One region of the Arthrobacter sp. MDT2-3 genome, then DNA from elsewhere that is predicted to be linked to it. Evidence: riboswitches for the same ligand, from Rfam matches in the RefSeq annotation. Region 1 holds a riboswitch; each other region holds the start of a gene.

Region 1 (7,029 bases):
TGCTCTCATAGGCGTTGGACGGGTGCAGCGACGGGTCGCCCTCCCACTTGAGCATGTACGGAACCTGCGGGTCGGCAATTAAGCCGAGGATACCGATCTGCTTCCAGACCAGTTCGCGGCCGTCAGGAAACTTGCGGTTTCCGTTGACCGCGGAGCGACCGAGCCGTTCTTCAAAGGGGACGAGGTCGTCAACCTCCACGCACCAGCCCATCCAACCGCCCCCGGCCGCAGACCGTGCACGCACTGCCTGCCCGAAAGGAGCCTTGTCGGAAGCGGGGTGGTCCAGGACCTCGACGACTTCGAGGTACTTGTGTCCCGCGAGCGGGATGATCATATTCCGGGTTCCGAACCGCGGGTGTACTCCGCCTTTCACTGCCTCAACGCCGAGGGCAGAGGAAATACGTTCGGTGGTGGCAGCCAGGCCATCGTGTTCACAGGCGTAAGAGACGTGATCCATGCGCATGGCAACATCTTGGCACTTTGTGATCGGGCTCTCAGCTAAGGTAAGCCTTACTGGGCTTTGTGATGTCAGCCGTGCTCAAATTCGCACCCACAACAAGCCGACACTCAGAACCTTTCGGTCCGTATGCTCCCGTTAGACCAGTAGATGGTGCCGTTTTCGAAGCGCTGGGCGCGAGTGGACGTATTCAAGGAGTACTCGTCGGTGACCGGGCGTCCAATGAAGGAGTAGCCTCCCCTCCGCTCATATTCCCAGCGGATGGCTCCCTGCAACAGCCTGGTTCCATATTGAGGTGTGAAGTAAAAGGTTCCACCCTGGAAAGTCTGGACCGCACCGCCCTCAAGCCAGCGGTTCTCATCGGACACAGGGTAACCGGCGACTCCGGTCTGGCCGCCCTTATTCCACCAGGCCTCCCGGATTCCGGCGCCGATGTAGTGGAGGCCAATTTGCGGTGTGTAGTACATCGTTCCATTCGTGAAGTGCTGGGCTATTGCTCCGCCGCCCAGAGGCTCCTCGTCCCGGATGGGGTAGCCCGCGTCATGGCCGTTGTACCACTTCTGCACAATGGCACCCCATAGCGGGTGTGCCCCACCTGCCGGCGACCAGAAAATAATCCCATGTTGGAACTGTTGCTGCGCCCCGCCTTGGACCGATTGTTCCTGACTGGTGGCCGCGCCCAGCTGCGACGCCGGTCCACCCATTGAGTTGTATTTGGCCCCGATCGCGCCCCCCACCGAAAAGTTGTTGGCTGAAGCTGATGCGGTGTGCAGCAGACGGTTCGGCGTTCCACTTCCAGTTCCTGCAATGATTCCTCCGATCGCGGACGAGACGAGCCGATCGGTCACTTGCGTGGGTGTTAAAAGAGGATTGCCGGATAAGAGGAGGGCGGCAGCACCAGCCACGTGCGGAGTAGCCATGGACGTTCCACCGAGTGACGCCGTGGCCGTCGTGGAAGTGTGCCAGGCGGAGCGGATGCCTACACCGGGCGCGTAGAGGTCCACGCATTTGCCGAAATTTGAGAAGGAGGCCTGCCTGTCGAAGGAATCGCTTGCCGCTACTGTGACGGCGGAGGGCGTACGGGCTGGAGAAGCCGTGCAAGCGTCAACGGCGTTGTTCCCGGCTGAAACAACGGCCGGAAGGCCGTTGGTGATGATGGCCTGGACTGCTGCATCGAGCACGCTGCTGGTGGGTCCGCCGATACTCAGGTTGACTACGGCCGGGGTGCCAGGTCGGTGCTGACCGGCAACCCAGTCGAGCCCTGCGATGATGTCCGAGTAGACGCCGGAGCCATCACATTCGAGTGCCCGCACCGGAATAAGGGTGGCGGATTTGGCCACGCCATGGACGGCGCCGCCGATGACTCCTGCCACGTGCGTGCCGTGGCCGTTGCAGTCGCTTGATCCCAGGCCGTCAGCCTTTGCTGTCCATCCAGCGCTGACCCGGCCGCCGAAATCAGCATGAGAAGCGAGGATCCCGGTGTCCACAACGTATACGTTGACACCCTGTCCGGAGGCGGCAGGTGTGTAGGAGCCGGAGAGCGGCAGTGCCTGTTGATCGATCCGGTCGAGGCCCCACGGCGCGTTGCGCTGCACCTCGGATACTGTGACAGCGTGGTCCGGCTCCACCGTTGCGGCCCGGCCCGAGCGGAGCAGGGCGGCAGCCTGCCCCGGGCTGGCTTCGATAGCAGCGCCCTTCACTGCCTTGGTAAAAGTTCTGTTGACGCCAATTCCCTGGGCGCGGAGGGCCGTCACCTCCGCCGCGACGTCCTTGCCCGGAGCGAATTGGACAAGGTAGCGGCCGCTTTCACCCGCAGCAGCGGAAGGAGCGGCGTGCGCTGCGGACGCCAGCCAGGGACCGGCTGCCACCGCGCCTGAGCAGAGGGCGACGGCGGAGAGCAGGACGGTGCGACGTGCCAGGCGAGAGAATTGGGGCAACTGAATGTGGTCCTTTGGGTGGAAGAAGAAAGGCGAGGTGACGTGTTCCCGGCTCAAATCTAACGGGGGATTGGCGGCAAAGGGTCAACCTTCGCTCAATCCTGCGCATCTTCTGCGGAACCTTGGGAAATCAACATGTGCGCCTCCTGGCTCCACCCCGTCAAAAAGTGTCGTCCAGCAACAGGGCGGGAAGTCACAACCGGTCACACTCGTGGCGACGGGCACGTGGAGTTCCTAGACTGGGCCCAGGTTATGAGCGCCAGCGCCAAGCCCCGGCTCGCTGGCCGGCAACCCTCCATCCGCGGTGGGGTGCCCCGGGTGAGGACCTGGCTGTCCGGCAATGGCCGGATGGCAAGCGCGGCCCGCGGTGCTTCGAGCATGCCGGGCCCATGTCAAAGGAGCCTTGAATGTCTAACGGATGGTCTTTCGAAACCCGCCAGATCCACGCAGGACAGGAGCCGGACGCTGCGACGGGTGCCCGTGCCCTCCCCATTTACCAAACCACGTCCTTTGTTTTCCCCAGCGCTGAAAGCGCCGCGAACCGTTTCGCGCTTGCCGAGCTGGCGCCCATCTATACCAGGATCGGCAATCCCACGCAGGAAGCAGTGGAACAGCGGATCGCCAGCCTCGAAGGCGGCCTGGGAGCCCTGCTGCTCAGTTCCGGCCAGGCCGCTGAAACTTTTGCGGTGCTGAATATTGCCGAGTCGGGGGACCACATCGTGGCCAGTCCGAGCCTTTACGGCGGCACCTACAACCTCTTCGCCCACACCCTGAAGAAGTTTGGCATCTCCGTCACGTTTGTGGCGGACCCGGACAACCTGGACCAGTGGCGCGCTGCAGTGCAGCCCAACACCAAGCTGTTCTTCGGCGAGGTTGTCTCCAACCCGCGGCAGGACGTCCTGGACATCGAAGGCGTGTCCCAAGTTGCGCACGAGGCCGGCGTGCCCCTGATTGTGGACAACACCCTCTCCACCCCGTACCTGATCCGGCCGCTGGAATGGGGTGCTGACGTTGTGGTGCACTCGGCCACCAAATACCTGGGCGGCCATGGTTCCGCCATCGCCGGCGTCATCGTGGACTCCGGAAATTTCGACTTCGGCAAGGACCCTGCGAAATTCCCCGGCTTCAACACCCCGGACCCCACCTACAACGGGTTGGTGTATGCCCGCGACCTCGGCGCTGACGGTGCCCTGGGTGCCAACCTGTCATACATTTTGAAAGCCCGGGTGCAGCTGCTGCGCGACCTTGGCTCGGCAGTGTCGCCCTTCAACGCCTTCCTTATCGCCCAGGGACTGGAGACGCTGAGCCTGAGGGTGGAACGTCACGTCGCCAATGCCTTGGACGTTGCCCAATGGCTGGAAACGCGTGACGACGTCGAATCCGTCGCCTACGCCGGGCTGCCGTCCAGCCCCTGGTACGAGCGCGGACGCAAGTACGGACCCAAGGGTACCGGCGCGATCGTGTCGTTCAACCTCGCTGGCGGCGCCGAGGCGGGCAAGCGCTTTGTGGACGCCTTGGAGCTGCACTCCCATGTGGCAAACATCGGTGACGTCCGTTCCCTGGTGATCCATCCGGCGTCGACCACCCACAGCCAGCTCTCGCCGGAGCAGCAGGTGGTTGCCGGCGTGAATCCCGGCCTGGTGCGGCTGTCAGTGGGGATCGAGCACATCGATGACATCCTGGCGGACCTCGAGGCCGGCTTCCGGGCGGCCAAGGAGGCCACTGGCGCCTAGCCGTACCCAGGGCACCAGCGCGGCGGCGGGCCGGGGAAGTCACAACCAGTCACACTCTTGGCGGCAGGCAGGGCCTGTTTCGTACACTCGAACCAGGTCATGAGTGCCAGTGACAGCCCCGGCTTGCTGGCCGGCAACCCTCCTTCCGCGGTGGGGTGCCCCGGGTGAAGACCTGGCCTGCCGGTCATTCGACGGCGGGCAAGCGCGTAGAAGAGGTCTTGCCATGACGGTTACCGTCACCCGTACTACCGTCCCCGAACACGGGATTGTCCGCTATGCCTCCATCGGGGGACTGAAGCTGGAAGCCGGCGGATACCTGCCGGACGTCACCCTGGCCTACGAAACCTGGGGCACACTCAATGAGGACGGCAGCAACGCCGTCCTCATTGAACACGCTCTGACCGGCAGCACCCACGTAACCCGCGGCGACACAGAAGAACCCGGCTGGTGGGAACAACTCGCCGGGCCGGGCGCGCCGGTGGACACCAACCGTTTTTTCGTGGTGTCCATCAACATAGTGGGCGGCTGCTATGGGTCCACGGGGCCGTCGTCGCTTGCTCCGGACGGAACGCCCTGGGGCTCGCGTTTTCCGCTGGTGACCCTGCGGGACAGCACTGTGGCGGAGGCCCGGCTGGCCGACCAGTTGGGGATCGAGAGCTGGTTTGCCGTGCTGGGCGGCTCAATGGGCGGGGCGCGGGCGCTGGAATGGGCTGTCACGTATCCGGAGCGGGTGCGGCGCTGTGCTGTGATTGCCGTGGGCGCCGCAAGTACCGCCGAGCAGATCGCCTTTGCCCAGGCGCAGACCCTCGCCATCCGGCAGGACGCCAACTTCAACGGCGGTGACTACTACAACGGACCCGCTCCCGAGGAAGGCCTGGCCCTGGCCCGGCGCATCGCCCACATCACCTACCGCTCCCCGGTGGAGCTGGACGGACGGTTCGGACGCGCGCCGCAGGCGCCCGAATCGCCGCTTCAGGGCGAGCAGCTGGCAGCCCGCGGGCGCTACCAGGTGGAGAGCTACCTGGATCATCAGGGCACCAAACTGGTCCAGCGCTTCGACGCCAACAGCTACATCGCGATCACCGAGGCGCTGATGAGCCACGACATCTGCCGGGGACGGGGGTCGCTCGCCCAGACCCTGTCCAGTGTCAGTGCGCGCTTTTTTGTCGCCGCCGTGGACTCGGACCGGCTCTACTTTCCCTCCCAGTCACGGGAGCTGGCGCGGGCGCTTCCCGGAGAGGTGGACGTCCACCTCATCGAGGCGCCTATCGGGCACGACGGATTCCTCACCGAGATCGGCCAGCTGGGATCGCAGCTCCGGCAACACCTTTCGGCATAACGCCACAAGCAAAAGCCAGAATATGTGCATAAATGCAGATGGGCTCTGCATGATTCGCCGTTGAGCTGGGCGTGGAGGCAGACCATACTCAATGGGACCCGGTGGTTCGTGGCCAAAATCACCTGTATCCGCCACAGCCTGTCCCAGTGGTGTCGAAGACGACGCCGAAGGAGTTCATAAATGAGTACGGAAAGCTCCGCCGCACGGCGGCCAGAGGAAACCGACGTTAAGGCCTCAGGCCTGAAGAAAGTCGTTACGGCCTCCATGGCCGGCACCGTTGTTGAGTGGTACGAGTTTTTCCTCTATGCCTCCGCCGCCACCCTGGTGTTCGGCAAAATGTTCTTCCCCAATTCAGGGACCGAACTGGACGGCATCATCGCCGCCTTCGTTACCTATGCCGTAGGCTTCGTGGCCCGCCCCATCGGCGGCATCGTCTTTGGCCACTTCGGTGACAAGTTCGGCCGCAAGCAGTTGCTGCAGCTGAGCATCATCCTGGTGGGCGTTGCCACTTTCCTGATGGGCTGCCTGCCTACCTTCGCCCAGATCGGCTACTGGGCTCCGGCCCTCCTGGTGTTCCTGCGCTTCGTGCAGGGCTTCGCCGTCGGCGGTGAATGGGGCGGCGCCGTACTGCTGGTTGCCGAGCACAGCCCCAACAAGTCCCGCGGGTTCTGGTCCAGCTGGCCACAGTCGGCGGTACCGATGGGCAACCTCCTGGCCACCGGCGTGTTGTTCACCCTTTCGGCCACGCTTTCCCAGGAAGCATTCCTTGGCTGGGGCTGGCGCGTCGCTTTCTGGCTCTCTGCCGTCATCGTGATCGTTGGCTACTACATCCGCACCAAAGTCCAGGATGCGCCGATCTTCATTGAAGCCCGCAAGGAAGTCACGGTGGAGAAGAAGGGCTACGGTGTTGCCGAAGTCTTCCGCCGCTACCCGCGCGGCGTCTTTACCGCCATGGGCCTGCGTTTTGCCGAGAACATCCTGTACTACCTGGTGGTGACGTTCTCCATCACCTACCTGAAGATCGTCGTCCAGACCGACACCTCCCGCATCCTCCTGCTCCTGCTCGTGGCGCACTTCATCCACTTCTGCGCCGTCCCGCTCGTCGGCAAGATGTCGGACGCGTTCGGCCGGCGGCCGGTCTACATGGCAGGCGCCATCCTCGGCGGCACCTGGGGCTTCTTCGCCTTTCCCATGATGGACACCGGCAACGACATCGTCATCCTGGCCGCCATCACCATCGGCCTGCTGTTCCACGCGCTGATGTACGCGGGCCAGCCGTCCATCATGGCCGAGATGTTCCCCACCCGGATGCGGTACTCCGGCGTTTCCCTGGGCTATCAGGTGACCTCCATCGTCGCCGGTTCACTGGCACCGATCATCGCCACCTCGCTGCTCAATAGCTTCAAGTCCTCCACTCCGGTGGCGCTGTACCTGCTGGGAGCCTGCATCGTGACCGCCATCGCCGTGTTCTTCCTCAAGGAGACCCGCGGCATCTCGCTCCACGACGTGGACGCAGCCGACGCCCAGGGCACCGCGGACTTGCTCGCTTCCGGCAAGAAATAG
Region 2 (7,029 bases), on a different contig from region 1:
CTTCGAATTTACCGCACCCGACGTTGAGGCAAGATCAGTAAGCAGAGTCAGTGCCAGCAGCGGACGGCAACAGTGTTCAGTCGTCGATGCAGGGGGCGGCCCCGGCGGTCCCCGGAGTGTTCGGTGCCCAGTGCGGATACGTGCGCGCGTCGTTGGCGGGAACCCAGCGCCCCGCGTCGACGACGTAGTCCCACCCCAGGCCGTTTCGGCGCAGCGAGTCGATGCCGGCAAGGAGCCGTTCTGCATCCTCAAGGCGTGAGCCGACGCCGAAGCTGGCCCGGAGGGAACCGGAAGGAAGCCCGAGCCGCTTCAGCAGCGGGTGCGCGCAAAAGCGGCCGTCCCGCAGGCCTACGCCATGTTCCGCGGACAGGTAGGCGGCCACGAGACCGGCGTCGTAGCCTTCCACGGAGAAGTTGACCACGCCGATGGTGTCCGTATCCGGGTTGGTGTCCTTGAAGATCTGGTGCACGGTCACGCCGTCAATTTTCTGCAGGCCTTCCACCAGGAAGGAGCGGATGGCCGATTCGTGGGCGTGCCACTGTTCCTGGTCCAGGCCGGCGATCACCTGTGTGGCGCGGGCCAGCGTTGCTGCGCCAAGGACGTTGGGCGAGCCGCCCTCATGGCGGGCAGGGCCGGTGGCCCAGCTGACGCCGTCGAGCCTGGCTTCCTTGACGGCGCCGCCGCCTGCGAGGTGGGGCGTTCCGGCGTCCAGCCAGTCGGCGCGGCCCACCAGCACACCGGTACCGAACGGTGCGTAGAGCTTGTGGCCGGAGAAGGCGAGGTAGTCGACGCCGTCCGCGGCGATGTTCACGCGGCGGTGCGGCGCAAGCTGGGCCGCGTCAACCACAATCCGTGCGCCGTATTCGTGGGCGAGCGCGGCGAGGGCCCGAATGGGAAGAATTTCACCGGTGACGTTGGAGGCGCCGGTGACGGCGAGCAGGCTCACCCCGCCCTGCTCCAGTTCAGCGCGGACGGACTCGATGGTCCCGGCGATGGTGTCAGCGGCAACGATGCTCCGGTGGGGGACACCCTGCCACGGCAGCAGGTTCGCGTGGTGTTCGATGTCCAGGTACAGGACGTCGCCGTCCGGACGTCCGTTCGTCGCGGGCAGGCAACCGGCCAGCAGGTTGAGGGAATCGGTGGTGTTGCGGGTGAAAATCACCGAGTCGTCAGGGCGGCCGCCCACGAAGTCCCGAACAATGCTGCGTGCGTTCTCGTAAACGGACGTGCTGATCTGGGACGCGTAGCCGGCGCCACGGTGGACGCTCGCGTAGAAGGGCAGGATCTCGTTGAGGTAGGCCGAGACTACGGAGAGGGCGGGAGCCGAGGCACCATAGTCGAGGTTTGCATAGCGGACGTGCCCGCCGGAGATGAGGGGCGCCTGGATTTCCGCACCTGTGACGGCAGCAAGGGGGCGGCCGGCGACAGCGCGGCGGGCATCAAAGAGGGCAGCGGCTTCAGCCTGGATGGGCTGGGCGGCGGCGTTGGGGGAGACGGTGGCAGTTGTCACAGAGACCTCACTTCGAAAAGGACCCCCTGCTCCGGGAATCCGCGCTTGCCGCATCCGTTCCGGACCGGCCTGGTCGTCACCCGGGGCACCCCACCGCGGTTGGAGGGTTGCCGGCCAGCAAACCGGGGTTTCGCGCTGGCACTCGTGACCTGGTTAAGAGCGTAGGACATGGGGCAGGAAGGTTTGAAGCCGGCTCAAATGTTAAGCGCTTTGTTACGCCTGCCGAAAAGTGCTGCTTTGGCCGAAGAAACGACGGCGGGCGCCTCCTTTAGGAGCCGCCCGCCGCTGATTGTTCGGTGAAGGTGCCTAGAGGAGATCGTCCAGGTCAGGGTTCAACCTGCGGAGTACCTCGGAGTGCAGGATGGAGTTCGTGGCCAGCGCGTTGCCGCCAAACGGCCCGTCCTCCCCTTCCAGCGAGGTAAACCGGCCACCCGCTTCGACCACAATCGGCACGAGTGCCGCCATGTCGTAAAGGTTGAGTTCGGGTTCGCAAGCGATGTCCACCGCGCCCTCGGCCACCAGGCAGTAGGACCAGAAATCGCCGAAGGCCCGGGTCCGCCACACGTCCTCGGTGAGGCCCAGGAAGTTGTCCAGATTGCCACGTTCCTTCCACCCGCCCAGGCTGGAGTAGGACAACGAAGCGTCCGAAAGGTTGGCGACATTCGAGACGCGGAGCCGGGTGGCAGCAGCCAGCGACCGTCCCATGTAGGCGCCCATGCCCTTGGCCGCCCACCAGCGCTTGCCCAGGGCGGGAGCACTCACCACTCCAACAACGGGCTCGCCTTCATCCACCAGGGCGATCAGGGTGGCCCAGACGGGGACGCCGCGGACGAAGTTCTTGGTGCCGTCAATGGGGTCGATGATCCAGCGGCGGGACCCGTGGCCGGTGCTGCCGAACTCTTCACCGAGCACTGCATCACGCGGACGGGAGCGGGACAACTGGCCGCGGATGGCTTCTTCTGCCGCCTTGTCCGCGTCGGTGACCGGCGTCAGGTCAGGCTTGGTCTCCACCTGGAGGTCCTGGGCCTTGAAGCGGCTCATGGTCTGGTCATCCACGGAGTCTGCCAGGACGTGCGCCAGGCGCAGGTCATCGTTATAGCTTGAAGCGGGTTGGATCATGGTACCAAACTACCGTCTGCGCGCGGTTCTGCTGGGAGATCGGCACCGTCAGTTGACGCTGCCCAGTTCCTTCGCCTCCTGCGCCTCCAGCCGCGGGTCGGTGCCCAGGAGGCGCCGCAGGGATGCCAGCCGGGCTTCTCCGGTGGCGCCGGCATGCCCGCCGCCCACCCAGGCGTCCAGCCCGCAGTTCACTGCCGTGGCGGTGTGTTTGCAGCCGCGTTCGCAGTCCTCGATGCCGGGGGAGAGGTCCGGGAAGGAGCGCAGGATCCGGTCCGGGTCCACGTGCGCCAGGCCGAAGGAACGGATGCCCGGGGTGTCGATGATCCAGCTGCCGGCGGGTGCGTCCGCCAGCCTCAGGGCCAGCGCCGACGAGGACGTGTGGCGGCCCCGACCCGTCACCGCATTAACCCCGCCGGTGGCACGCTCCGCACCGGTCAGCGCGTTCACCATGGTCGACTTGCCAACGCCCGAATGCCCCAGCATGACTGTCACTTTTCCATCCAGATAGCCGCGGAGTTCCGCGACAGCCCCACTGTCCAGGCGTGCGGACAGTCCGTCGTCCGAGCGGGCATCGATCCCAGATGCGGTGGAATCGGCCGTCCGGCTAATGATCACGGGGAAGTCGAGGTGGGTGTAATTGGACAACAGCTCCGCTGGATCCTTGACATCCGCCTTGGTGACCAACAGGATCGGCTCAATCCCGGCGTCGTACGCCGCCACCAGGGCGCGGTCGATGAAGCCGGTGCGGGGCTCGGGGTTGGCGGCCGCCACGACAACTACGAGCTGGTCCGCGTTGGCCACGACTGCGCGTTCCACGGGATCGGTGTCGTCCGCGCTGCGGCGCAGGAGGGTCCTGCGGTCCTGGATCTTGACCAACCGGGCCAGGGTGTCCGGTTCGCCCGAGACATCGCCTACGAGGGATACGAAATCACCCGCCACCACCGGGTTGCGGCGCAGCTCCCGCGCCCTCGCTGCAATGACTACGCGTTCGTTGCCGGAGTCCTCACCCACCACAGCCGTATACCTGCCGCGGTCAACGGTGATAATGCGTCCCGTGACGGCGTCGTCATGGCTGGGCCGGTCTTTGGTGCGAGGGCGCGAGCCCTTCTTGCTGGGGCGGATTCGGACATCCGATTCATCCCAGGAATCAGTGCTCCGCGCCACCGGTTGAACCTTCCGTGCCGGTGTTGGACGAGGCTGCCTGGGCAAGCATGCCTGCCCACAACCGGGGAAAGTCCGGCATAGTTTTGGCAGTCGTGGCGATGTCCTCCACCTGCACGCCCTCCACCGCCAGGCCCAGGATGGCTCCGGCAGTGGCCATGCGGTGGTCGGCGTAACTGTGGACGACGCCGGCGTGCAGCTTGGCGGGCCGGATCACCAGGCCGTCGCTGGTTTCCTCGGCATCTCCGCCAAGGCGGTTGATCTCGGTGACCAGTGCAGCCAGCCTGTCGGTTTCGTGCCCGCGCAGGTGGGCAATACCGCTGAGCCGGGAGGGGCCGCTGGCCAGGGCACATAACGCGGCGACCGTCGGCGCCAACTCACTCGTGTCCGCGAAATCCCCGCCCTTGATCTCCGCTCCGCCGGTTACGGTCAGGACGCCGTCGCGCAGGGTAACCTCTGCGCCCATCTCGGCAAGAATGCTCCGCCAGAGATCTCCCACCTGCTGTGTCTGTTCGGGCCAGCCGGGAATCCGCACCGTACCGCCGGAAGCCAGGGCCGCGGCAAGGAACGGGCCGGCGTTGGACAGGTCCTGCTCAATCCGCTGGTCGAAGGCTTGGATGGGCCCAGGGGCAACAAGCCAGTGGTTGGGAACCGAATCGTCAACAACAACCCCGGCCCCCCGCAGGACAGCGACGGTCATATTGATGTGGTCCAGGCTTGGTACAGGTTTTCCTACATGCTCAAGGTGCAGGCCCTCGGTGAACCGTGCCCCCACGAGGAGAAGGGCAGAAACGAACTGTGAGGAGGCGCTGGCATCGATGACCAGGTGTCCGCCGCGAACTTCTCCGGTGCCCTCCACTGCAAACGGCAGCGACGACGGTGTGCCGCCGCCTTCCGCGGAAACGGCCACTCCCAGGGCCTTGAGCGCTTCGATGATGGTTCCCATGGGCCGCTTCCGGGCATGCGGGTCGCCGTCGAACAAGCTGGCACCGTTGCGCAGCGCCGCCAGCGGCGGAACGAACCGCATCACCGTCCCGGCAAGGCCGCAGTCGATCCTCGTGGAGGCCGATGCGGCATCGGCCGGCAGCGGCACCACCTCCAGATCCGGCCCGAACGCCCCGTCCCCCGGCACCTCGGTGATGGTGGCGCCCAACTGCCGGAGCGCGTCAACCATCAGTGCGGAATCCCTGGAGTGCAGCGGTGCGCGCAGGCGCGACGGGCCGTTGGCCAGGGCGGCAAGGACGAGGTACCGGTTGGTCAGCGACTTTGAACCGGGCACCGTGATGGTGGCATCCACCGGGCGGGAGGCGAAGGGTGCGGGCCAGTGGGGGAGGGACGTTCCGGAGTTGTCCTGGGCAGTGGAGGGCGCGGCGGTCATGTCCTGCTTATGCCCCCGTGGCCTGTTCAACGGCGCGGCGGACCACCTTGTCGGCCTTGGAGAGCTTCTGGTTGGTGGTCTTCCTGGCATCCGCGGCAAGGTGGGCGGCACCCTTCCGCGCGTCGGCAGCAAGGTGCTCTGCGCGCCACACCAGTCCCGGTTTGCCTGCCGTGTCAACAGAAGCAAGCAGGGCCCCGCCGCTCAACGAAAGATTCTTGAGCAGCTGGTTGCGGCGGTTCCCGCGGCCTTCCTTGCTGCTGATGTCCGCGCTGCGCCACTCGACAAAGGTGTTGAGAAGGGAGATGACCGTAAGCACAGTGGCTGAAAGCCGGGAAAACTTCCCGAGCCCAAAGAGGACGCCCGCGCCCACCTGCGTGCCACCGATGACCCGTGCCAGCGTCTTCTCGTCAGTACGGAACGGCAGCGCCGCCGTTGCCTTGCTCAGCAGGGGTGACAACTGTTGGGCGGTGTCATCGGCGTTCTTGAGCTTATCCATTCCGGCAAGAACAAAACTGGAAGCCAGCATGGGCCGTGCGAGTGTGCGGACAAAGGACATGGATTTCCTCCTGGATGGACGAACCGCGTCGGGTGCGGCGAAGTCGGTTCTAGTCTTGCACTTTTGGGGAATATTTGCCCAAGGCCTGGGGTTATGGATGCTGGGTCCGCGAGAGCCGGGCCCGAACCACAAAGCACCGGACAACAGAGCGGAGTTGGCCCTTGAGGCGGGTGTTGGACGGAATTGAAGCGGCAGGCCCGGTGGCAATGGACTCGTTGGAGGGTGAACCCCCCGAGTACGGCTCGCCGCGTGCGCGGAGCCTGACAGTAGACTTGAAGGCAATGAGCACCTTGGATCCGGCCGTTTCGGCCATGTATGAGGCTTCCCAAAGCGAAGCCAAGAGCAGCGCTGACGCACGGCCCGGGCCGGCGGAGGCGACGGCAGAATCCGTGCAGCCCAACGCGGAAACCACCGAAGAGGTGGTTGAACTTTCCACGGAGTCCGCGGAAGAGCGCCGCATCCGCTTTGAGCGTGACGCGATGCAGTACGTCGACCAGCTGTACTCGGCCGCGATGCGGATGGCCCGGAACCCTGCTGACGCGGAGGACCTCGTCCAGGAGGCCTACACCAAGGCCTTTTCCGCGTTTCACCAGTACAAGCCCGGCACAAACCTCAAGGCCTGGCTCTACCGGATCCTGACGAACACCTATATCAATCTGTACCGCAAACGGCAGCGCGAGCCGCTCCAGTCCAACTCGGACACCATCGAGGACTGGCAGTTGGCGCGGGCTGAGTCACACACCTCCAGCGGGCTCCGCTCCGCTGAGGCAGAGGCGCTGGATCACCTGCCCGATTCGGACGTCAAGCGCGCGCTCCAGGACATCCCCGAAGAGTTCCGCCTCGCGGTCTACTTCGCGGACGTGGAGGGCTTCGCGTACAAGGAAATTTCAGACATCATGAACACGCCCATTGGCACGGTGATGTCCCGGCTCCACCGCGGCCGGAGAATGTTGCGGGACATGCTCGGGGAGTACGCCGCCGAGCGGGGATTCAAAACGGCCGCAGGTCCAAAGGACGCGGCGGAAAGCACACAACAGGAGAACAGGAAATGAGCGACTGCCAGGGATTGGGCGACTGCGACGACACCCGGATGCAACGCATCTATGAGTATCTGGACGGAGCCTTGACCCGTGAGGACATCACGGAAATAAAGACCCACCTTGATGACTGCCCCGAATGCACGGAGCAATACGACCTTGAGTGCGTCATCCGCAACATGGTCAAGCGTTCCTGCACTGAGGCTGCTCCCGAGAACCTCAAGAACGCCATCCTTGACCGGATCCATTCGATCCGCCCGGTGGACGC
Region 3 (7,029 bases), on a different contig from region 1:
CTCGTCCTGGGCACCTGCCCCTCCCTGGCCAACTGCCTGCTCCGGGAGCACACCGGCAGGGACCGCGTATTCCTCCTCGTCGGGCCCCTTGGCGTCGCTCTTCCCGGAGCCGGTGGCAGTGTTCTGCCCGCCGCCCCTGTGAGCCTCCCCGTTTACGTGTTTCCCCTGCCCGAACCGGTCCGGTGCCGCGGCTTCCGGCCTGCCGGGTGGGACAGGCGGATCCTCCGCGACGGGAGCGGTCGTGCGGGTGCCCCCGGCAGTAGTGTCTTCTTCGGCATCGCCAGGTTCCCGCTCCCCGTGCGCCGCTGCATCGGAGTTGGGTCCATCCATGGGGTCCGACAGCACTACGGCGTCCCGCGTGGGAAGGCTCCAGGCGGGCGTCCAGTCGTCCAGCATGTGCTGGATCGAGAGACTGCCGGTTGCACCGGGGATGGCGGAACTGGCCGCTACCCCGCCCACGCCAAGTCCCATGCCTGCTATGAGGGCAAGGCCGACGACGGTCGGCCGGTGTGCCCGGAGCCCCCGGCGCCTGGCGAGTTCATCCGGCCCGCTTTCCGAAGTCCCGGCCGCATCGCCCGCGCCGCCAGTGGACCCGTCGCCGCATTCCGCCAGCAGAACCGCAAGTTTTCCGGACGGGGCCGGTGCGGGCAGTGACGCCAGCGACCCCACCGCAAGAAGCGCGGCGCGAAGCTCGGGGTCCTTGCCGTGTCCGGCGTCGAGGAGCAACTCCTCCACAATTGTGGGCAGGAAATCCACGTGCGTCATGGCCTCAGGTACTCCTTCACAGCCGAAAGTTCCCGAAGTTTCCCCAGTCCCCGCCGCTGAAGCTGCTTTACGGCGCCGGCGCTCTTGCCCATGGCTTCAGCTGTCTGCTCCACGGTGAGTCCGGCAACGAGGCGAAGGGCCAGGGCCTCGCGCTGGTCCTGCGGCAACCCGTCCAGCAGGCCTATGACCTCAAGGGGTGAAATACGTTTGAGGGCGTCCGTCTCCGCGGAGCAATCTTCACGCTGGTCCAGTTCAGGCTCGAAGGGCAACCTGGCGGGGGTGCGGCTTTGGCGCCGGTGATCGTCCACCATCCGGGCGTGCGCGACGGAGAAGATAAAAGTCCGGAGGCCCGCGGCGCCACCATGGATGGTGTCGAGCCGTGGCAGGACGGAGAGGAACACTTCCTGCATGGCCGCCTCCGGGTCCTCGACTCCCCGGGCGGCGAGATAGCCCAGGACTTGTGATGCATAGGTCCGGTAGACAAGGCTGAAGACGGACGCACCGGCGGCTTGGTCCCGCAGGGTTCCGTCTGTGAGTGCATCTGTCACGGACGTCGTGCTTTCAGTCAAAAAGGGGTTCCGGACGGAAGAGGCCTGATCCAATGAGGAATGCCTTTTCCCCGCATCACTTTACCCCTCAGTAACTACTGCCCCGAGCCAGCCACGCAAAGCGCTGCGGCCAGTTGCCGCAACTGCCTTTGGCACCGGGAAGTGAAAGAGCCGGCCTGGAACGTGATGGGGGACAAGTTCCAAGCCGGCGCTACATAGGGGTAATCGTCAGGGCCGCCCAAAGGGTTACGCGGTTTCAAAAGTTTTTTTGCAGAACTTTCGGAGCTGGTGGCGAGGAGTCGGAGACGCGGAATCAGCGCGGCGCAACGGCCAGTTGGCGCGTTCCCCTGGCATGGGTGAAGGCGTGCACTTTGACTGGAATCCGCGGCCCGCAATCGGGCTTGGCTTCAACGGTTGCGGCACTGTGGACAGCCGCAGGAACGGGCCGGGCAACAGCGACGGACGAGGAAAGATCGGTGACCAGCCCGGTCCCGGCGCACTCGCGCACTGCTGCGATCCCGGCGGCCACTGCCCGCTTGTCCTCAAACGCCTGGGAAACAGCCATGATCGTGCCGTCTGCTGCCAGCAGGCGGAACCTGAACAGCGAGTCCGCGTCGACAAACACTTCGAACTTTCCGGCCATAGCGAATCCTTCCGTCTACGGGGATCCTGCTGGCGACGTCTTTGGCCGGGTTGTCCGGACGCATCGCTGCGTTCTCTCCGAGGGGTTTGTGTGGAACCGTGTGGTGATCAGTTCACCTGGTGTTAAAGAGTCTGCGGCCGCCGCCGGACACCTCACAAGACCGGCCGGGTTAACCCTGTGTAAATTGCAGCCCACGCCCCTTCCGCGGCGAAAGCCAACGGCGGGCCACCCTTTATGGGTGGCCCGCCGCCGTCGTAATTGCTGACGCGTCAGTCGTTGATGAGGTCGTTCACCACAATCGTCTGGTCCCGGTCCGGTCCGACACCGATGGCGGAGAAGCGCGTCCCGGACAGTTTCTCCAGGGCCAGCACATAGTTGCGTGCGTTCTCCGGCAGGTCCGCCAGGGTCCGCGCACCCGTGATGTCCTCTGTCCAGCCCTCGAAGTATTCGAAGATTGGCACTGCGTGGTGGAACTCGGTCTGCGTCATGGGCATTTCGTCGTGGCGCACGCCATCGACGTCATAGGCAACGCACACGGGGATCTGCTCGATGCCGGTGAGCACGTCCAGCTTGGTGACGAAGTAGTCCGTGAAGCCGTTGACGCGTGAGGCGTGGCGGGCCAGGACGGCGTCATACCATCCGCAGCGGCGCGGCCGGCCGGTGTTGACGCCGAATTCACCGCCGGTTTTCTGCAGGTAGACGCCCATCTCGTCGAAAAGCTCCGTGGGAAACGGGCCGGCGCCAACGCGTGTGGTGTACGCCTTGATAATGCCGATGGAGCGGGAGATGCGGGTTGGCCCGATGCCCGACCCCACGGAGGCTCCGCCGGCCGTGGGGTTGGAGGAGGTGACGAACGGGTAGGTTCCGTGGTCCACGTCCAGGAAAGTCGCCTGGCCGCCTTCCATCAGGACCACCTTGCCCTCGTCCAGGGCAGAGTTGAGGACCAGGGTGCTGTCGATGACCAGCGGGCGGAGCCGGTCGGCGAAGGACAGGAAGTACTCCACGATCTCATCCACGAGCACGCCGCGGCGGTTGTAGACCTTGACCAGGAGTTCATTCTTCTGGCGCAGCGAACCTTCCACCTTCTGGCGGAGGATTGACTCGTCAAACACGTCCTGGACCCGGATGCCCAGGCGGGCCACCTTGTCCATGTAGGCGGGGCCGATGCCACGGCCCGTGGTCCCGATGGCGCGGCTGCCAAGGAAGCGCTCCGTCACTTTGTCCAGCACCTGGTGGTAGGGAGCAACAAGGTGTGCGTTCGCAGAGACGCGAAGCTTTGAAGTGTCGGCGCCGCGGGCCTGGAGGCCTTCGATCTCCTGGAACAGCGCCTCGAGGTTAACAACGCAGCCGTTGCCGATGATGGGTACCGCGTTGGGGCTGAGGATGCCTGCCGGAAGCAGCTTGAGTTCGTATTTTTCACCGCCTACGACGACGGTGTGCCCGGCGTTGTTGCCGCCGTTGGGCTTGACGACGTAGTCAACGCGGCCGCCCAGCAGGTCGGTCGCCTTGCCTTTTCCTTCGTCGCCCCACTGGGCTCCTACGATCACAATTGCTGGCATGGGATCCTCCCCCATTCGTTCGGGCTGCCCGTGCCATGCCACAACGTGGCGGCCTGGTGCAGCGCCGTTCATGAGAATGCCCCGAATGGACCGGCCTTCGCTGGTCCGCGGGCGGCACAGCGACGCAAGAGTTCCGGGGCTCTTACCACCCAAGTTTAGCCGATGAGGGACTTTGTCCACTCGTTGGGCCGCCGCGGTCCTTCTTGCAGGGTAAAGGAATCCTGCGCGGCAAAGGACCGCGGCGGGCTGTCAGCGGTGACGCTACTCGTCGTCAGCTTCCTCGCCGGGGCGGGAGGTCTGGGTGGCGAGGCTGTCCCAGAAGGAGGTGTCGGCGTCGGCAATTGATCCATCAGCGATTGCTGCGGCGGTTGCGGTGAGGGTGGTGACCGTTTGCTTGATCAGGTATCCGTTGCTACGGAGCCCCAGGGCGTAGCCGTCCAGATAGTGGTCGGACATGCCACGCATCTCAAACAGCAGCGTAGCGATCCCGTATTCCACGGCAATGCCGTTGCGGCTGATCGTTTCGGCGCTGCCGCCGACGTACTTGCCGAGGTGGCCCCAACCGGTGGAGTCAACGTTATCGAAGACGACGGCGCCCAACTGCTTGGACTTTTCAACAACTGCGGGATCGGCGTTCGGCGTGGTGGGGTACAAGATGGACCCGGAAACCAGCTTGCCGTCGCGTTCGCTGCGGGTGCCCTGGTGGTGCAGATCGATCATGTAATCGATCCGGTACTTGCGCATCACGTTATTGTGCAGCGCCTGCGTTTCCGGCTGGACCTTGGCTACGTGGTCGCGGTTGAGGTCCACTTCTTCGGCGTTGTACCGCGTCATGTTGCGGTCACCCTTGGCCAGGTAGTCGTCCAGGGGGAAGTTCACGTCCCCCATGGCGCCGTCCGCATTAAGCATGGGAACGATCAGGATGTTCGCGCCGCCGAGAATGTCTGCGGACTTGCCGGTGCCCAGGTGCTTGACGAATTCCAGCGCGCCCTCGGTGGTTAGCTGCTCGTTGCCGTGCTGCTGCGTCAGGTAAAGGATGGTGGGCTTGGCCGGGTCCGACATGTACTTGACCAGGTGTATGTCCCGGCCCTTCACGGTCTGGCCGATGACCTCCAGCTCCATGGCGCCCTGGCGGGCGTCCTGGTCCTTGAGGAAGGAGACCATCTGCTCGTAGGTGGCAAGCTTCGATGTGGTGATCTGGCCGTTGCCGTCATAGTTGGGGCCTTCGCCCACGGCCATCGCCGGTGCCGGCGCGGCTACTGCTGCCAGTGCCAGGGCTCCGGAAACTGCCAGGGTCCTGAAGGTTGCCAGGGTTTTTCTCACGGTGCGGTACCTCTTTCGAGTGCATTAGGTGCGTCCAGCCCGCCATGTCCCCCATCGCGGGCTGTGACAAAAGACAACCAACCTCGACAAAGGCTGTCAATGAGGTGACACCAATCTGCAGCCAGTTATTACGTTCTGAAAGCTCCGGCCCTCGTGTCCCCGCCGACACAATCCGAAAGCGGATTTGCTCCCGGGCGTACCGGTGCATTTAAGTGAGAGTGCCCATCCGGAGCGGCCGAGAGACCTGGATCGATGACGCCGCAGCAACCCCACAGAGTGCAGGTACGTCCTGCCTGCGAAGGTGCTACTGCCAGGACCGATGGAAAGGAAATCCAGCATGTCCCTGAACACAGACCACATCCGCGTCACCCACGCCGGATCGTTGCCGCGTACCCCTGAGCTGATCGCCGCCAACGCCGCCCGCGAAGAGAAACCTTCCGATGTCGGGGGCTTCAACGAACTCCTTACCGCTTCCGTGGTGGACCTGGTCCAGCGCCAGCAGGGCCTCGGCATCGACATCCCCAACGACGGCGAATACGGGCACGCGATGTCCGCCGCTGTGGACTATGGCGCATGGTGGTCCTATTCCTTCGCACGCATGGGCGGGCTGGAACTGGACAACGACGCCAAGTGGGCGGTTGAACCGAAGGAATCCACCCCGGGCAACGTACAGCTCACCGGCTTCATCCATCGCCGCGACCGCACCCACTTTGCAGAGGCCTACAACGATCCCACCAGCGGCATCTTCACCGGTGGCCCCAAGCCCTTCCCCAAGGTCACTGGACCGCTCGTCTACACGGGCCAGGACGCCGTCGCCTCCGACATTGCAAACCTGAAAGCAGGCCTGGCCGCCGCCGGTCTGAAGGAAGGGTTTGTTGCCGCACTCTCCCCCGGGAGCGCCTCACGCATCACCAACGAGTACTACGCCACGGAGGAGGAATACATCTACGCCTGCGCCGACGCGCTCCGTGAAGAGTACAAGGCCATCATCGACGCCGGCCTGATCCTCCAGATCGACGATCCCTCCATCGCCGAGAACTGGGACCAGATCAGCCCCGAGCCGAGTGTGGCCGACTACCTGAAGTTCACCCAAATCCGCGTGGAAGCCCTGAACTACGCCCTCCGCGGCCTTCCCGAGGAGCAGGTTCGGTTCCACCTCTGCTGGGGCTCCTGGCACGGCCCGCACACCACCGACCTTCCCCTTGCGGACCTGGTGGACACGATGCTGCAGATCAACGCCGGCGGCTACTCCTTCGAGGCTGCCAACGTCCGCCACGAGCACGAGTGGCGCGTTTGGGAGGAGACCAAGCTCCCCGAGGGCAAGGTCATCATCCCGGGTATCGTCTCGCACGCCACCAATGTGGTGGAGCACCCGGACCTGGTGGCAGACAGGATCGTACGGTTCGCAGACGTTGTGGGCCGGGAGAACGTCATCGCCTCCACCGACTGCGGCCTGGGCGGCAGGGTCCACCCGCAGATCGCCTTCGCCAAGCTGGAAGCCTTGGGCGAGGGTGCGCGCCGGGCCACCAAGCGGCTCTGGTAGCCCGGAACAGAAAACGCAAACCGCCGGTTCCGTGCCCCGCTTGGATTGGGTGCGCGGGACCGGCGTTTCGTTTCGCAGGGCTTGCTAAACTGGTAAAGGCCGACCAGGAATCGGTCCGCCCCATTTCAACCACTTCGGATTTGCTGCGCCATTGTGCGCCCATTTTCGCGGTGGCAGCAACACCAATCCCCGCAGGAGACCCAGCACTACATGACAGCCCTGGCACCCGAATCTTTCCATGATCAGCTTCTGAACCGCCGCTACGAACCGAACGTTGCAGCCGTCAACGAACTGTGCGATTCCCTGCAGGGGACCAAGCCGGGCACCATTGTGCCCTACGTGGACCCCATGCACGACGTCGACGAGTGCCGCATCATCAGCCTGTACTCGAACATCGGCGAGGCCGACCCGTCCGGATTCATCACCGCCGGCGACCACGACGCCGCCACCCGGATGCTGGGGATCCAGTGGAAGCTGGGGCTGCGGCCGGAGTTCGTTATGCCGTGGAACGTCCATCCCTGGCACGTCGCCGGGGAGGCCAACGGGAAGTTCACGCCGGACCAGATTTCCGCGGGCCTCAAGCCGCTGCTGAAGTTCCTGGCATTGGTTCCGCGTGCCTCGGTGATCGTGGCCCACGGCACGGAGGCC
Region 4 (7,029 bases), on a different contig from region 1:
ATCTTCCGGCGGGTCCGGGTCTTCCTGGCGGTCCAGGTTTTCGGGCAGGGCAAAGTACCCAGGCACGTATAGGTCCGAGGGCTCCGAGTCGGCCTGAACGGAGGCATCCCAAAGTTCCTCAATCCATTTCGGCCAGTGGGGTGGTTCCCAGTTCTGGTGTTCGCTTTTGTAGTGCCGGCCGGTGGGTGAGGTCCAGCCGGGTGGTTCGGTTGTGGTGGCTGGTGTTGGTTTCCAGCCGCTGGTGTGGCGGAGTTTGTGGTGTTTGGGGCAGGGCTGGCCCAGGTTCGATATTCCGGTGGTGCCGCCTTGGTGCCAGGCGAGGAGGTGGTCTGCTTCGTTGTCCAGGGAGTTGTTGCTGCAGCCCGGGAACGGGCATTTACCGTCCCGCAGCCGCAGCCAGTTCCGCATCGCCTTGGTCAGCCGGTAGCTGGTCCGGCCGATCTCCAACGGTGCCCCGTCCCGGGGGTCCACCAGCACCCGGTAAAAGGAGTCCGCTCCGTTGGCGACGAGGTTCCGTGCCATCGAGGCGGGGATCGGGCCGTGCCCGTCCAGCGTCGCCGGCTCGTCAGTCAGGCCCAGCAGGGAGAACACGGGAACGGTGACCAGCACCTGCGCCCGGGGTGCGGGGATCTCGGTGGTGGTGCCGCCCAGAAGCCAGCCTGCAGCGACATCGGCCCGGAGCTGGGTGAGGGTGCGGGTTTCGTCCGGTCCCTGCATCCCCCGGGAAACGGTGGTGAGCCGGTCCCAAATGGCGGACGCCTGGTCCGCGGGCAGACACGCGGCGACCCAACCCATCCCGTCACCATCAAGCCAGTACTCGACCCGCCGGTCCGCCACACTCCGAGCGTGCCGCTGCTCCAGGCTCTCCGGGTGGTGGCGTTCCCGCCAGGCCCGGGCCTTGGCTTTGAACCGGTACGCCGGCATCTCCCCGACCGTGGCGGCTGCTCCCGGTTTCGGCGTGTCCGGGTCCAGGAAGTGCGCCTCCAACGCAGCCGCGCCTTCACGGTCTAGGCTCGCGGTCTGGTCCACCATGGTCCGGGCGTGCGCCCAGGAAATCGTCCCGGCCTGCAAAGCAGCCAGGGTCCGGGGCAGGGAAGTGGTGAGGGCATGGGAGTCGGCGATCAGGGCACCGGCGGCCCGGTCACCGATTGCCAGCACACACCCCACCTCCGCGGCCAGGCTCCGCTCCTGCGCCGTCGCCCCATACGGCGAGGCGGCTGGAGCGTTCAGCGCTTTCGTGGCCACAGCGAAGACCGCGACCGCCTGTGCCTTCAGGGCTGCCAGTTTCGCTTCTGACCGTGCCACCGCGGCCAGGACATCCAAAGCCCCGTCAACAATCCGCTGCAACGGATCATCATCAAAACCCGCCGCAGCGTACGGGCCGACCGCGGCGTCAAGTTCACCAGCGCCACCGGAAGCAGCGACATCACCGCCAGCCAGCGCCGCAGCAAGCGCAGCGACTGCAGCCACAACAGCTTCCTCCGCCTGTGCCACTGCCGCGTTCGTTTCCATACCCCCATCATGGCGAGGGGGTCTGACAAAACAGGGCCTAAAAGTCCTCCTGCTGGAAAAGAAACTAAAAAAACTTTTCAGCCTGCAGTTCAATCCCCCGGCACGCCTGATGCTCGCTTCAGCGGCGCGAACAGCAGGGCAACAAGACAGGAAAAATCAGCAACGGTGGTGCCCCGGCAAGGGGGGCATGCCATACTCGGCGCGTGACGGCGTCGTACTCCTTCAAAGCTGAGCTGTGGCTTTACCCGGGCGAAGCAGGGTGGCATTTTTTGACGCTCCCGGCAAAAGTCGCGGATGACATCCACGAACAAAGCGCCGGCGCCAGCAAGGCATTCGGATCCGTCAGGGTGACCGCGGAGATTGCCGGGCACTCCTGGCAGACCTCGCTGTTTGCGGACCAGAAAGCCGGTTCCTACCTCTTGCCCGTGAAGAAGGCCATCAGGGACAAAGCCCGGATTAGGGAAGGCGACGAAGTGGCCGTCCAGCTCTCCTTCGAAGAGGTCTGATAGAGCCCCGCCCACATAACCGCGCCGGTGCCGGAGCCCGGCCCCACAGTCAGGTACCTCTAGATCTGCTTGAGCGCCTGTTCCAGGTCGCCAATTAGATCGTCCACGTCCTCCAGGCCCACCGAAAGCCGCACCACGCCGTCGCTCAAGCCAATGGCTGCCCGCCCCTCCGGACCCATCGCACGGTGGGTAGTAGTGGCCGGGTGCGTGATGAGGGACTTGGCATCCCCGAGGTTGTTGGAGATGTCGATGATGCGCAAACCGTCCAGCAGCGCAAAGGCGGCCTCCTTGCCCGAGCGGCCGCCCGTCGTCGCAAGCTCCAGGGTGAGAACCGTGCCGCCGGCGCTCATCTGCTTTGCCGCCAGTTCGTACTGCGGGTGAGACTTCAGGAGCGGGTACTTCACCCAGCTCACGGCGGGCTGCTGCTCCAGCCACTCGGCCAGCCGCAGGGCGGACGCGGATGAATGGTTGACGCGCAGGGCCATGGTCTCAAGGCCCTTGGTGAGCACCCAAGCGTTGAAGGCGGACAAGGACGGGCCGGTGTGGCGCATCAGCTGCTTCACCGGCCCCTCGATAAATTCCTTGGTGCCCAGGACGGCGCCACCCAGGACTCGTCCCTGGCCATCGATGTGCTTCGTGCCGGAGTAGACGATGACGTCGGCACCTAGCTGCCCGCAGCGCTGCAGCAGGGGAGTCGCAAAGACATTGTCGACGACGACGGTGGCGCCTGCCGCGTGCGCGAGGTCGCTGACCGCGGCGATGTCGACGATTTCCTGCATGGGATTGGAAGGCGACTCAAAGAAGACGGCAGTGGTGGGCTGGGACAGGGCGTCGCGCCACTGTTCCAGGTCAGGACCGTCCACGAACACCGTCTCCACACCCCACCGCGGCAGGATCTCGTTCAGGATCACAAAGCAGGAGCCAAACAGCGAGCGGGCGGCCACAACGCGGTCGCCGGCGGCCAGCAACGCACCCAGGGCGGTAAAGACGGCAGACATGCCGGACGCCGTCGCGAAGCACGCCTCGGTTCCCTCAAGGAGGCGGAGGCGTTCCTGGAAAGTGGCCACCGAGGGGTTGCCGTAGCGGGAGTACACAAAGCGCTCATCCTCGCCCGTGAAGGCGCGCTCGGCAGCGGCGGCGGATTCGTACACGAACCCGGAGTTCAGGAATACAGCCTCGCTGGTTTCCTGGAAGTTGGTGCGGTCCAGTCCGCCGCGCACGGCCTGGGTGTCGGGGCTCCAGCCGGCAGCGTCTTCGTTGAAGGTCACTTAGTTCTTTCCAAGGTTGGTGGGCAGTCCCCGGTTCTTCCAGCCGTTGACAGTGCGTTCGCCGTAACGGTCCGGCTCGCCTTCAAAGCCTTCCAGCACGTTGTAGGAGGTGAAACCGGCCTGGGTGGCGGCAATGGCGGCCGCGATGGAACGCTGCCCGGAGCGGCACAGGAATACCAGTTCGGTAGACGGATCCTCAGGCGCCTGCTGGGCCAGGGAGCTAATGAAATCAGGGTTGGGAATGCCGCCCGGGAACGTCCACTGGATGAACAGCGGATCGTTGTCGGTGGCCTTGGTGTCAGGGATGCCGATGTGGGCCCATTCGCCCTCAGTGCGGACATCCACCAGGATGGCTCCCTGCTCCAGCTTTTCCCACGCCTCCTGGGGCGTCAGGTCTCCGGCGTAGCTCATGCGTGGCCCTCACCGTCGAACTCGAGGTCTTCGCCTGCGGATTCGAGGTTATCCACTGCGGTGGCGACGGCGGCATCAGCCGAAGCGATGGCCGCCGGCAGGACCAGGGCCTGGGCAACGATGACGCTGCTGCCGTTGAACGTTGCCGCCGGGCTGCCGTGCAGCACGTAGCCCTCGGCCAAGGCGGTGGAAATCCGTTCACAGAAAGACCTGTCATCCGGACCGGTGACAAGCCGGTACGACAGTCTCTCTTCAGGGGCAGGTGCGTCGGACACGACGGATCTCCTTCTCTCACGCTTGCAACTCGAATCGGTCGATATGCCGAGTATTCACCTGAGGCACCCCGCCGCGAAAGGAGGGTTGCCGACCGGCCAGTCAGGGCTTGGCGCCGGTACTCATTACTCCCCAGAAACGTAACACTTGGCGCGCAGGGGCGCACCGCCGCCGTCGTCATGTTCCGTAACTGAACGGGGCGCGGTGCAGCAGGCGGCGATTTCCGCCACACCGGAGGAACCGACGGCGGCGGCATCACCGCAGGTGGGCCCCCTTTTCCGGCCTTTGGCGGATGCGCCGCCAGATAAAGTTTCATACGGGGCAGCCCCCATCATCAGAACCAGCACCGGGGGTCCACATCAGCACGCTAACTGCCGCGCCACAGCACCCTGCCGGCCCTTACCGGGTACGCCGGCTGCGCGTAGTTGGGGCGCTCCTTGCCACACTGCTGGTTGCCCTCGTGGCAGTGGTGTTGCCTGCAGGGTCAGCCCAGGCCGCGCGGAGTTTTCCTGAAGAGGGAAAGCCGCTGCTGGGCGCCGTCCTTGAATGGGGTGAGGACTCCGCCGCCGGTTTCGCCGACCGGCTGGGTGCTTCGCCGGCTATTTTTGGCCACGACATAGCGTTTCCCTACCGCTCATCAGAGCAAAACGACATCGAGGGATTCCTGGAACAGTCCTCCCGGCAGGGTGCCCACGCGATGCTCACAGTGAAGCCCACGATGCCGCTGGACCAGATCGACGCCGCGGCTGCGAGGCCCTTCGCCGAAAGGGTGCTGGAGCTTGCGTCCAGTTTCAAAGGACAGCTGCTGGTCCGGTTCGCCCCGGACATGAACGCAAGCTGGGTTGAGTGGGGCCAGCAGCCGGCTGCCTACCGGGGGGCATTCAAGGCTGTGACAGCGGCGTTCCGGGAGGTCGACGGCGGTGGGGGCGTTGTGATGGTCTGGGAACCGTACCTGGGCACGGATTATCCGTTCGACCGGAACCGGAACGCGCCCGCACAGGGAAGTGATGGGTTCGCGCTGCTTGATACCAACGGCGACGGCGCCTGGAACGGCTCGGACGCAGCTTACGGACCCTACTATCCCGGGGACGATGCGGTGGATTGGGTTGGCCTGACCGCCTTCCACGACGACACCGCCGGTGGTGCTGCCGTCAACACAGTTCCCCGCGCCGGCCAACTGCGGGAAATGCTCACGGCCTCCGGCGGTGAAAACTTCTACGCCAGCTATGCAGAGGGAAGGGACAAGCCGTTCCTCCTGCACACCTCCGCGTTCTACAGCCCGGCCTCCGGCGGCGCATCCGAAGCGGCCATCAAGGCCGCTTGGTGGGACCAGGTGGTGGGGACGGCCACCGCTGCCGGGTTCCGCATGACAGGCGCGGTGGTGTGGGACGAGCGGACCAGTACGCGGGACACCGGAGTGGCAAGCATCGACTGGCGGCTCACCGGAAACCCGGGCATCGCCAACGCCGCCCTGGGCACATTGGAAGCGTCCCCCATCGTCGCAGGCCCGGTCACCGAGGTCAGCTCCGGCAGCAGCACGTACGTCCGGGCAAACACCCTTACGGGGGCCGTTGCCGGGACCGTGGGCGCGGCGCTCCTCATCCTCCTGGTTGCCCTGTGGCAGATTCCCCGCCGGGTCAATGCCGCTACGGCATGGGGATATTCAGACCCGTCCAGCAGGGATGCGCGCGTGGATATGCTGCGCGGCCTGGCCATTGTCTTTGTTGTGGTCAACCACTTGGGCATGACCTCGCTGTTCCAGCTGCTCACGCAGGAGGCGGTGGGCTTTGTTTCGGGTGCCGAGCTGTTCGTCCTCTTCTCCGGACTGGTGGTCGGCATGGTGTACGGGCCCAGGGCCAAGGATGACTTCGGAACGGTGGTTGAACTAACCTCCCGGCGGGCCGGCAAGCTTTACCTGACGGCACTGATAGTCCTCATTGGCGTCTTCCTGGTCTCATTGCTGCCGATCTTCCGGACTGACCCCCTCACCACCTTTGTGGACCAGGGAACGGGCGGGGCAGGGCACGACGGCGCCGGCCGTACCTATGACCTTTATGCCGGCATGGAATCCCTGTTCCAGTTCCCGGTGCCGCCGCAGGTGCTCCCTGCCATCCTGCTGCTGCAGTTCGGACCCTGGCAGTTCAACGTGATGGGCCTTTACGTGGTGCTGCTCCTTGCCAGCCCGCTGATCCTGGCTGCGCTCAACCGCATGAAGGCAATCTGGGTGCTGGCCGGAACCCTTGCGGTCTACGCCGTGGGAGCTGCCACGAGGATCCGGCTCCTGCCCTCACAGTTCGAGGACTCGTTCCCGCTGCTCGTGTGGCAGGTGCTGTTCGTGATCGGACTCGTCGCCGGCTACCATCGGCGCAGCATCGTCGCCTGGTTGGCGGGACAGACCTGGCTGGTGGCCGCGTGCACCGCCGTCGCACTCCTGTTCGCGTTTCTCTCGTGGGGCAACCCCTACCTGGCGAACGGCTTCGATGTCCGCCTCGCCGTCATCCCGGACGCCGTGTACCGGAGCATGTACGACTTATTCTTTGGCCGCACGTATCTGGCGCCGGGCCGGCTTCTTAACGTCCTGGTCCTGGTGGTGGCGGCCTACGCCTTCCTCACCGCATACTGGAAACCCGTGCAGCGCGCACTCGGCTGGTTCCTGATTCCGCTGGGCGGCGCCACCCTCTATGTGTTCATCATGCACCTGGTGCTGATTGCCGTGGTGGCCAATATTCCAGCACTGCAGCAGGAGAACGTGCTGCTCAATACCGCCGCATATGCCGTAGTGCTGGGGCTCCTGTGGGTCATGGTCCGGACCAGGTTCCTCTTCCGGATTATTCCCACATAGCGCATTCGCGGGAGTTTCCTGCACCATCCGGGAAGCGTTTACTTCGTGGAAATATGAACGCTACAACACCGACATTGTCACAGCATTTGACGAAACATTTCCCCCATACGATCACCGCGTAACACTCCGGTGAAAGGGAAAAAATGACAGATGCGACTCGCAGGAACTTCCTCCGCTACGTGGGCATGGTGGGAGGAGCCGGGGTGATGTACGAGAC

The links. A riboswitch is a leader RNA that binds a small molecule or an ion and turns the genes downstream of it on or off. The one in region 1 is predicted to bind S-adenosylmethionine.
Region 2: linked by a shared signal. The riboswitch ahead of AC5RUQ_RS06640 (aminotransferase class V-fold PLP-dependent enzyme) and the one ahead of metX (homoserine O-acetyltransferase MetX) in region 1 are both predicted to bind S-adenosylmethionine.
Region 3: linked by a shared signal. The riboswitch ahead of AC5RUQ_RS04740 (cobalamin-independent methionine synthase II family protein) and the one ahead of metX (homoserine O-acetyltransferase MetX) in region 1 are both predicted to bind S-adenosylmethionine.
Region 4: linked by a shared signal. The riboswitch ahead of AC5RUQ_RS14685 (DUF1737 domain-containing protein) and the one ahead of metX (homoserine O-acetyltransferase MetX) in region 1 are both predicted to bind S-adenosylmethionine.

What each region holds. Positions count from the first base shown of each region.
Region 1 covers NZ_JBNHFS010000003.1:163,227-170,255, reverse strand. The annotation lists gene AC5RUQ_RS10870 (VOC family protein) at 1-463, opposite strand, end outside; gene AC5RUQ_RS10865 (S8 family serine peptidase) at 568-2,394, opposite strand; SAM riboswitch class IV at 2,643-2,758, shown strand; gene AC5RUQ_RS10860 (bifunctional o-acetylhomoserine/o-acetylserine sulfhydrylase) at 2,802-4,127, shown strand; SAM riboswitch class IV at 4,223-4,338, shown strand; gene metX (homoserine O-acetyltransferase MetX) at 4,351-5,466, shown strand; gene AC5RUQ_RS10850 (MFS transporter) at 5,647-7,029, shown strand.
Region 2 covers NZ_JBNHFS010000002.1:211,819-218,847, reverse strand. The annotation lists gene AC5RUQ_RS06640 (aminotransferase class V-fold PLP-dependent enzyme) at 77-1,510, opposite strand; SAM riboswitch class IV at 1,547-1,660, opposite strand; gene hisN (histidinol-phosphatase) at 1,817-2,629, opposite strand; gene rsgA (ribosome small subunit-dependent GTPase A) at 2,678-3,793, opposite strand; gene aroA (3-phosphoshikimate 1-carboxyvinyltransferase) at 3,777-5,168, opposite strand; gene AC5RUQ_RS06620 (DoxX family protein) at 5,176-5,724, opposite strand; gene AC5RUQ_RS06615 (sigma-70 family RNA polymerase sigma factor) at 6,006-6,776, shown strand; gene rsrA (mycothiol system anti-sigma-R factor) at 6,773-7,029, shown strand, end outside.
Region 3 covers NZ_JBNHFS010000001.1:1,010,653-1,017,681, reverse strand. The annotation lists gene AC5RUQ_RS04765 (hypothetical protein) at 1-765, opposite strand, end outside; gene AC5RUQ_RS04760 (RNA polymerase sigma factor) at 762-1,313, opposite strand; gene AC5RUQ_RS04755 (YegP family protein) at 1,627-1,956, opposite strand; gene AC5RUQ_RS04750 (adenylosuccinate synthase) at 2,226-3,515, opposite strand; gene AC5RUQ_RS04745 (M14 family zinc carboxypeptidase) at 3,777-4,838, opposite strand; SAM riboswitch class I at 5,058-5,164, shown strand; gene AC5RUQ_RS04740 (cobalamin-independent methionine synthase II family protein) at 5,176-6,381, shown strand; gene AC5RUQ_RS04735 (uracil-DNA glycosylase family protein) at 6,592-7,029, shown strand, end outside.
Region 4 covers NZ_JBNHFS010000004.1:412,632-419,660, reverse strand. The annotation lists gene AC5RUQ_RS14705 (HNH endonuclease signature motif containing protein) at 1-1,512, opposite strand, end outside; gene AC5RUQ_RS14700 (DUF1905 domain-containing protein) at 1,716-2,018, shown strand; gene AC5RUQ_RS14695 (O-succinylhomoserine sulfhydrylase) at 2,078-3,286, opposite strand; gene AC5RUQ_RS14690 (rhodanese-like domain-containing protein) at 3,287-3,697, opposite strand; gene AC5RUQ_RS14685 (DUF1737 domain-containing protein) at 3,694-3,972, opposite strand; SAM riboswitch class IV at 3,986-4,100, opposite strand; gene opgC (OpgC domain-containing protein) at 4,263-6,812, shown strand; gene AC5RUQ_RS14675 (flavin monoamine oxidase family protein) at 6,956-7,029, shown strand, end outside.